2 regions of the Streptomyces sp. NPDC059679 genome follow, and region 1 is predicted to be linked to the other one. Evidence: riboswitches for the same ligand, from Rfam matches in the RefSeq annotation. Region 1 holds a riboswitch; the other holds the start of a gene.
The links. Region 1 has a riboswitch for thiamine pyrophosphate ahead of ACFV2X_RS34550 (thiamine ABC transporter substrate binding subunit). Riboswitches for the same ligand answer to the same signal wherever they lie in the genome.

Region 1 (4,619 bases):
GACGCCGAAGGAGGTGAAGGTGAACAGGAAGACCATCAACGCCGCGGCCGCCACGGCGGGCGCCAGCGCCGGCAGCGTCACCCGCCGCCACGCGGCCAGGCGGCTCGCGCCGAGCACCCGCGCGGCCTCCTCCTGCCGCGGGTCGAGCTGCGCCCACAGCCCGCCGACGGTCCGTACCACCACCGCGTAGTTGAAGAAGACGTGCGCGAGGAGGATCGCCCATACGGAGGTGTCGAGCCGCACCCCCCACAGGCTGTCCAGCAGCCCGCCGTGGCCGAGCAGGGCCAGGAACGCCGAGCCCGCGACGACGGTCGGCAGGACGAAGGGGACGGTCACCACGGCTCGCAGCAGCCGCTTGCCGGGGAAGGTGAAGCGGGCGAAGACATACGCGCCGGGCAGCGCGACCGCCAGCGTCAGGGCGGTGGAGGCGGCGGCCTGCCAGCCGGTGAACCACAGGATGTCCAGGACGGCCGGGTCGGTGAGCACGTCGCCGATGCGGCCCAGCCGCCACTGGCCGTCGACGCGCAGCCCGCGGGTGACGATGGCGGCCACCGGATAGAGGAAGAACAGCGCGAAGAAGGCGGCGGGCACGGCCATCAGGGCCAGCCGCAGCGCCGCCCCGCGCAGCCGCGCGCGCCGCCGCCCGGTGCGCTCCTTCGCCTCCTCCGGCGCGGCGGCGGGGCGCTCACGTCGCTTTACAGGACGAGCGAGGACCATGCCTTGACCCACTGGTCACGGTTCTTGGCGATCTTCCGGGGGGCCAGGGTGGCCGAGTCGGCGATCTTCACGCCGTACTTCGTGAACAGCTCGGGCAGCTTCGCGTCCTCGCGGGCCGGGTTGACGTACATGTTGAGCGGCACGTCCTCCTGGAAACGCTTGGTCAGCAGAAAGTCCAGCAGCGCCTTGCCGCCCTTGGTGTTCGAAGCACCCTTCAACAGTCCGGCGAATTCCACCTGCCGGAAGCAGGTTCCCGTCGCGACCCCCGTAGGGGCCTGCGCGGGCCGCGGCTTGGCGTCGACGACCTCGGCGGGCGGGCTGGAGGCGTACGAGACGACCAGCGGCCGGTCGCCCTTGGCGCCGCCCGCCGAACCGGAGAAGCGGTCGTAGTACGCCTGCTCCCAGCCGTCGACGACCTCGACGCCGTTGGCCCTGAGCTTCTTCCAGTAGCCCTGCCAGCCGTCGTCGCCGTACCGGGCGGCCGTGCCCAGCAGAAACGCGAGGCCGGGCGAGGAGGTGGCCGCGTTCTCGGTGACCAGAAGGTTCTTGTAGGCGGGCTTGGTCAGGTCGTCGAGGGTCTTCGGCGGGGCCAGCTTCTTGTCGGCGAAGTACTTGCGGTCGTAGTTGACGCAGATGTCGCCGAAGTCGACCGGGGTGACACGGTGCTCGGCCGCGTCGAGCTGGAGGGCCGCCGGGACCTTGTCCAGGCCCTTGGCCTGATAGGGGGCGAACAGGTCGTTGTCGAGCGCGCGGGAGAGCAGGGTGTTGTCGACCCCGAAGAAAACGTCGCCCTGGGGATGTGATTTGGAGAGTATCGCCTGGTTGACGGCCGCCCCGGCGTCGCCGCCCGGCAGGATCTGCACCTTGTAGCCGGTCTGCCGGGTGAACTCCTTCAGCACGGCCTTGGACGCGGCGAACGAGTCGTGCGAGACCAGCTTCACGGTCTTGGAGCCGGAGCCTTTGGCGGAGCCGGAGTCCTCGCCGCAGGCGACGAGCGTGGTGAGGCCGAGCGAGCCGAAGAGGGCGGCGGCGACGGCATGCCGAAGACGGCTGTTCATATGAGGCTGACTCCCTACGCCGGTATGACCCGGATCAGGTCCGAGGGTCTGCGGCCGAGCCGCACTCTCAGCGCTGTTCGCGCTCCCCTGTCGGAATGTTCACTTGTACGAGATGTGGATGTACGCACGAGGTGGTGCCAGGGCACCGTATCAGCCGGCCCTCAACGCTCCGCCGCCGCCAGCTGCCCGCACGCCCCGTCGATCTCCTGCCCCCGGGTGTCCCGGACGGTCACGGGCACGCCGTGCGCCTCCAGGGCGGCCACGAACGCCTTCTCGTCCTCGGGCCTGGACGCGGTCCACTTGGAGCCGGGCGTCGGGTTGAGCGGGATCAGATTGACGTGCACCCGGCGGCCCTTGAGCAGCCGACCCAGCAGGTCGGCCCGCCATGCCTGGTCGTTGATGTCCCTGATCAGGGCGTACTCGATGGAGACGCGACGACCCGACTTCTCCGCGTACTCCCACGCGGCGTCCAGAACCTCGCGGACCTTCCAGCGGGTGTTGACCGGGACGAGGGTGTCGCGCAGCTCGTCGTCGGGCGCGTGCAGCGACACCGCGAGACGGCATTTGAAGCCCTCGTCGGCGAACCGCAGCATCGCCGGCACCAGCCCGACGGTCGAGACGGTGATGCCGCGCTGGGACAGGCCGAGGCCGTCCGGCTCCGGGTCGGTCAGCCTGCGGATGGCGCCGACGACACGGTTGTAGTTGGCAAGCGGCTCGCCCATGCCCATGAAGACGATGTTGGACAGCCGCGCCGGACCACCGGGGATCTCACCGTCGCGCAGCGCCCGCATCCCGTCGACGATCTGGTGGACGATCTCGGCGGTGGACAGATTGCGGTCCAGGCCCGCCTGGCCGGTGGCGCAGAACGGGCAGTTCATGCCGCAGCCCGCCTGGGAGCTGATGCACATGGTGACCCGGTCCGGGTAGCGCATCAGCACGGACTCCACGAGCGTGCCGTCGAACAGCCGCCACAGGGTCTTACGGGTGGTGTCGTCGTCGCAGCTGATGTGGCGCACCACGCTCATCAGGTCCGGCAGCAGCCCGGCCGCCAGCTTCTCGCGCGCGGCGGCCGGGATGTCGGTCCACTGGGCCGGGTCGTGGCTGTAGTGGGCGAAGTAGTGGCGCGACACCTGGCCGGCCCGGAAGGGCTTCTCGCCGAGGGCGGCGACGGCCTCGCGGCGCTCGGCGGGCGAGAGGTCGGCGAGATGCCGCGGGGGCTTCTTGGCTCCGCGCGGCGCGACGAATGTGAGTTCTCCGGGCTTGGGCATGGTTCAACCAGTGTCGCAGACGTGCGTACGGCCTCGTACCACGCGTGGCACGAGGCCGTAACGGCCGGGGCGTGGGGCCGGTCAGCCGCCGCCCACGAAGACCACCATCAGCAGCCAGACCACGGGCGCGGTGGGCAGCAGGGAGTCCAGCCGGTCCATGATCCCGCCGTGGCCGGGCAGCAGCTTGCCCATGTCCTTGATGCCCAGGTCACGCTTGATCATGGACTCGCCGAGGTCGCCGAGGGTCGCGCTGACCGCGACGGCGAGCCCGAGGAGCAGCCCCTGCCACCATGCGCCGTCCTTGATCAGGTACTGCATGGACAGCGCGCCCGCGACCATCGCGAAGGCGATCGCGCCCAGCAGCCCCTCGCGGGTCTTGCCGGGGCTGATGCGCGGCGCGAGCTTGTGGCGGCCGAAGCGCCAGCCGACCGCGTACGCACCGGTGTCGCTGACCACGGTCAGCAGCATGAAGACGAGCACCCGCCGCGGCCCGTCGTCGGCCGCGGTCATGAGTGCGACAAAGCTGGCCAGGAACGGCACATAGAAGGCCGCGAAGACGCCGGCCGTGACATCCCTGAGGTAGTTCTCGGGCGGCTCGGTCATCCGCCAGACGAGCACCGCCAGGGCGGTCAGCGCGACGGCCACCCACGCGCCCTCCGCACCGCGCACATAACCGGCGACCACCATGGCGACGCCGCCCACGGCGAGCGGCACCAGCGGGACGTGGATGTCCTTGCGCTCGGCCAGCCGCGAGGTCAGCTCCCACAGGCCGACGACCACCGCGACCGCTATGACGCCGATGAACACCGGCTTGTAGATGAAGAGCGAGGCGACGACCAGCGCGCCGAGGCCGACGCCCACCCCTATCGCGGCGGGCAGATTGCGGCCCGCGCTCTTCTTCTTCGCATCGCTCGTCACGTCTGCGCTCCCCGTCCGGTCGGCGCCGCCCGCATCGCCGGGCTGAGCGGCGCTGCCGGAGGGCATGGCGTCGGGGCGGTCCGGGGGCGTCGGCCGGTGTGCCGCGGGCCGGCGCGGCCCGCGCTCCGGCTCCCGGTCGTCGCGGAACAGGGGGCCGCTCGGCCGAGCGGCCCCCCGGTCACGGTCGGCGGCATCCCAAGGGTCTCCGCCTGCGTGGGGCACGGTGGGCATGGGCCGAGTCTGCGCCGCCTCGCCCACGTCGTGCGCGGGACCCGCCGAGGGCGAGGGCACCTTGCCGCGAAGCGAGGGAGAAGGTCCCTGCTGGGCCGGTCCCCGGAGGCGGGCGCTCGGCGGAGCCCCCCAGGATGAGTCGTTCATCAGACCTCGAGGAGCTCGGCTTCCTTGTGCTTGAGCAGCTCATCCACCTGCGCGACATACTTCGCGGTGGTGTCGTCGAGCTCCTTCTCCGCACGGCGGCCCTCGTCCTCCCCGACCTCGCCGTCCTTGATGAGCTTGTCGATGGACTCCTTGGCCTTGCGGCGGACGCTGCGGATCGAGATCTTCGCGTCCTCGCCCTTGCCCTTGGCGACCTTGATGAATTCCTTGCGGCGCTGTTCCGTGAGCTCCGGGAACACCACCCGGATGATGCTGCCGTCAT
Region 2 (4,619 bases), on a different contig from region 1:
CTTCGCCGGTTCCGCCGGCAGCGTCTCATCGTGGAAGGAGCGGGCCGTGTCCGGGTCGAGGGCCAGGTTGAACTGGTCCTCCCAGCGGAATTCGAAGCGGGCGTCGGACAGGGCGTCGTCCCACTCCTGGGCGCCGGGGTGGCCCTTGGCGAGATCGGCCGCGTGGGCGGCGATCTTGTACGTGATGACGCCGGTCTTGACGTCGTCGCGGTCGGGCAGGCCCAGGTGCTCCTTCGGCGTGACGTAGCAGAGCATCGCCGTGCCCCACCAGGCGATCATCGCCGCGCCGATGCCCGAGGTGATGTGGTCGTAGGCGGGGGCGATATCGGTGGTGAGCGGGCCGAGGGTGTAGAAGGGGGCCTCCTCGCAGATCTCCTGCTGGAGGTCGATGTTCTCCTTGATCTTGTGCATCGGGACATGGCCCGGGCCCTCGATCATCGTCTGGACGTCGTGCCGCTTGGCGATCCGGTTGAGTTCGCCGAGCGTGCGCAACTCCGCGAACTGCGCCTCGTCGTTGGCGTCGGCGATCGAGCCGGGGCGCAGTCCGTCGCCCAGCGAGTAGGTGACGTCGTACGCGGCGAGGATCTCGCAGAGCTCCTCGAAGTGGGTATAGAGGAACGACTCCTTGTGGTGGGCCAGGCACCACGCCGCCATGATGGAGCCGCCGCGCGAGACGATGCCGGTCTTGCGGCGGGCGGTCAGCGGGACGTACGGCAGTCGTACGCCCGCGTGCACCGTCATGTAGTCGACGCCCTGCTCGGCCTGTTCGATGACGGTGTCCTTGTAGATCTCCCAGGTCAGCTCCTCAGCCTTGCCGTCGACCTTCTCCAGCGCCTGGTAGAGCGGCACCGTGCCGATGGGGACGGGGGAGTTGCGCAGCACCCACTCGCGGGTGGTGTGGATATTGCGGCCGGTGGAGAGGTCCATGACCGTGTCGGCGCCCCAGCGGGTCGCCCAGGTCATCTTCTCGACCTCCTCCTCGATGGAGGAGGTGACGGCGGAGTTGCCGATGTTGGCGTTGACCTTCACCAGGAATCGCTTGCCGATGATCATCGGCTCGATCTCCGGGTGGTTGACGTTGGCCGGGAGGACCGCCCGGCCGGCCGCGATCTCCTCGCGGACCACCTCGGGGGAGACATTCTCGCGGAGCGCCACGTACTCCATCTCCGCGGTGATCTCGCCCTGGCGCGCATACGCGAGCTGGGTCACGGCGGCGCCGTCCCGGCCCCGGCGGGGCTGGCGGGGGCGGCCAGGGAAGACCGCGTCGAGGTTGCGCAGCCCGCCGCGCGGCGCGGTGTGCTTGATGCCGTCGTCCTCTGGGCGGACGGGGCGGCCCGCGTACTCTTCGGTGTCGCCGCGGGCGAGGATCCAGTTCTGCCGCAGCGGCGCGAGGCCGCGGCGGACATCTGTCTCGATCTGGGGGTCGGTGTACGGGCCGGAGGTGTCGTACAGCGTGACGTCCTGGCCATTGGTGAGGTGCACTCGGCGGACCGGGACCTGGAGGTCCGGTCGCGAGCCTGTGACATATCCCTTATGCCAGCCGAACTCGCGCATTTCGGGCGTGCGTGCATCCTGCAGAGTCATTGAGACCCACTCCCTACGCCGGCATTACCCGGTAACAGGTTCAGCGGTCGGCGCAGCATGGGGCCCGGGAGTTCCTCCCCGGGCCGACACAATCAGCGCCCTCTCAGCCCGGTGCTCCGAGCTCCCGCGATTGCAAAGGTGTCACCCACGCTAACGGTTGTCCGGCGGCGCTGAACAGAGGGCCCTCGCTCTTGCGATGATCTGACGGTGACCTCGACATCGCAGGAGAGCCATGCGCCCGGACATTCGCACAGCCACGGCCCGGCCACGCCTGTCTCCGCCCATCTGCGCAAGGTCATCGCGGCCGTCCTCATCCCCTTCGCGGCGGCCGTCGTCGCCGGGCTGATCGTGCTGTGGCCGGGCGGTACGCCCGACCACAAGGCCCATGAGCGCAGCGGGCTCGGCTTCGACCAGCAGACCGTGGCCGGGCGGGTGGTGAAGGTCGAGGAGGTCAACTGCGCCGACGTCAACGCCCAGCCGCAGCAGCCCACCGAGCCGGGTCAGGATGCCGCCGGCCAGGAGAACGCGGCGGGCGCGGCCGGCGGATCCGGCAAGGACACCATCTGCGAGAAGGCGACCATCGAGGTCACCTCTGGCAAGGACAAAGGCCGCACCTTTGAAGAAATCGTCCAGCCGAACGCGTCCCGCAAGTACGACGCCGGTCAGAAGCTGAAGCTGGCGTACGCGCCCAAGGCACCCAAGAATCTGCAGTACTCCGTCTCGGACGTCGACCGGGCGCTGCCCATGGCGCTGCTCGCCGGGCTGTTCGCGCTCGCGGTCGTGGTCGTCGGGCGGCTGCGCGGCGTCTTCGCGCTGGTGGCGCTCGCGGTCAGCTTCGGGGTGCTGACGCTGTTCATCCTCCCGGCGATCCTCGACGGCTCCAACCCGCTGGTCGTCGCGATCGTGGGGGGCAGCGCGATCATGCTCATCGCGCTGTACATGTGCCATGGGCTGACGGCGCGTACATCGGTCGCCGTGCTCGGCACGCTCATCTCACTGCTGCTGATCGGCCTGCTGGGCTCGCTGTTCATCGGCTGGGCCAGCCTGACGGGCAACACCGACGACCAGACGGGGCTGGTCCACGGCCTCTATCCGAATATCGAGATCCGCGGTCTGCTGCTGGCCGGGGTGATCATCGGGTCTTTGGGGGTGCTGGACGACGTGACCGTCACCCAGACCTCCGCGGTGTGGGAGCTCAGGGAGGCGGACCCCACGGCGGGCTGGCGCAAGCTGTACGCGGCCGCGATGCGCATCGGGCGGGACCATATCGCGTCCGTCGTGAACACCCTGGTCCTCGCGTACGCGGGCGCCTCGCTGCCGCTGCTGCTCCTGTTCTCGATCGCGGACAGCGGAGTGGGGGCGGTGGCGACGAGCGAGATCGTCGCGGAGGAGATCGTACGGACGCTCGTGGGCAGCATCGGCCTCGTCGCCTCGGTGCCGGTGACCACCGCGCTCGCCGCGCTCGTGGTCTCCGCGGACCGCGCGCCACAGGGCGGCGCGGAGCAGGGGGGCCACGGGGGCCGGGGCGGACGCGGACGGCGGCGCCGGGCGCGCGGGCGCTGACGCGCTAGCCGGCGTACCGGTCCTCCGCGAGGATCCGGTCGAGCTCCGCGTCCAGGTCGCCGACCGGATCGCAGGCCGCCTGCTCCTGGCCGAACGGAACCACCCGGTCCGTACGGTCCAGGAAGGCCACCAGCGGGGCGGCGCCGGCCCGGAACAGCGCCCGCTCGGCCCCCACTTGGAGCCTGATGAAGACGTCCGAAAGCCCCTCCGGTGAGGCGGGGGCGATGCGCACATCGCCCTCGCCCGAGGGTTTGCTCAATCCGTCCAATAGCAACTCCCGGGCGAAGGCCCAGCTGACGGGCGCGTCGCCGGGCAGATGGAAGGTGATCTCGACTGCGTACGGGTCGCTGCTGTCGTAGGACAGCTCGACCGGGATCCGGAAGGAGAGGTCCTGGGAGACCAGGAAGGTCATCGTCACTTCTGCCTGGACTGTGTCGCGCATGTCACGCATCGTTCGCCGCCCCGAGTTGATTGCGAATGGCCAGGTTTGAACGGCCTGGCCTCTTGACGCCATGGTCCGCCTAGCTCCAGCGGGCCATAAGAAGTGAATTTTCAGATATTGATAGGGATTGAGAGGGTGCTGATATCTCGGCCGACTCTGGAGCGTAGCGACTCGACTGCGGGGCGGAGTCGGTTTGCCTCATGTGAGGGACTGGAAATGGCCAGAGTTGCCGCGGCTGTTCGCGCGGCTGCGATCAAGAAAATCGGCGCGGGCGGGCGCATCCGCTCGCCGGGCCGGGCGGGGCGGCGCCGGCCTATGACGTGGGAGTTCGGAGCCGGTTCACCGGCCGCGGCCATGATTGCTTTCGTCAACAGGCACCCCCGGGGTGTGTTGCGAGGCAGACGCCCGGAACGGGAGACGTCGAGCACTCGAACTCTAACCGGAACGGTGCCGTCAAGCTGAGGTTTGGAACGCGCGTATCCCCCACGCGGCGTACCCGAGACCCGCGGTGTACCCGCGGCGCGCGACGACGCGGCCGCGGTCTGTGGCGTACGTGAGGCCCGCGGCGGCGCAGCCGCCGCGCGGGGTCACCAGTCGCCGCGGGACGACGAGGACGAGCTGAACTTCCGCACGAGGTAGATCAGACCGGCGACGAGCGCCACCAGCAGCAGGGCCTTGAAGACCAGACCGACGACGAAGCCGACCACGCTCATGATCAGCCCGCCGAACACGGCCAGCACGAGGATCGGAACTGCGACCCATGTCACCCACCACGGCAAGCCCTGAAATATGCCCTTCGTCGCCACGTCGGTCCCTGCTTTCTTCGCTGAGCGAGTCGGTCCGGACCGACAGCGTCTGTGCCGGCCCGCATCCCCCGCCTTCGATGCTAGGACGGCCGACAAGCCAACACAGGCCCCGCGTCCCCCGTCCTCCCCTGACCGAACCCCTACGGGACGCGGGGCGGGCGCATCAGCTCCCAGTCGGAGAATCAGCTCTCCGGCGGGGAGAAGACCACCATGACCCGCAGGTC

Region 2: it holds a riboswitch for thiamine pyrophosphate, as region 1 does, so the genes downstream of both, thiC (phosphomethylpyrimidine synthase ThiC) here and ACFV2X_RS34550 (thiamine ABC transporter substrate binding subunit) in region 1, are expected to answer to the same signal.

Annotation. Positions count from the first base shown of each region.
Region 1 is NZ_JBHWES010000043.1:7,446-12,064, forward strand. It holds gene ACFV2X_RS34545 (ABC transporter permease) at 1-597, opposite strand, end outside; gene ACFV2X_RS34550 (thiamine ABC transporter substrate binding subunit) at 696-1,775, opposite strand; TPP riboswitch at 1,770-1,874, opposite strand; gene rlmN (23S rRNA (adenine(2503)-C(2))-methyltransferase RlmN) at 1,937-3,043, opposite strand; gene ACFV2X_RS34560 (phosphatidate cytidylyltransferase) at 3,125-4,339, opposite strand; gene frr (ribosome recycling factor) at 4,339-4,619, opposite strand, start outside.
Region 2 is NZ_JBHWES010000103.1:391-5,009, forward strand. It holds gene thiC (phosphomethylpyrimidine synthase ThiC) at 1-1,584, opposite strand, end outside; TPP riboswitch at 1,578-1,722, opposite strand; gene ACFV2X_RS51635 (YibE/F family protein) at 1,792-3,147, shown strand; gene ACFV2X_RS51640 (SsgA family sporulation/cell division regulator) at 3,152-3,589, opposite strand; gene ACFV2X_RS51645 (DUF5326 family protein) at 4,177-4,395, opposite strand; gene ACFV2X_RS51650 (cupin domain-containing protein) at 4,578-4,619, opposite strand, start outside.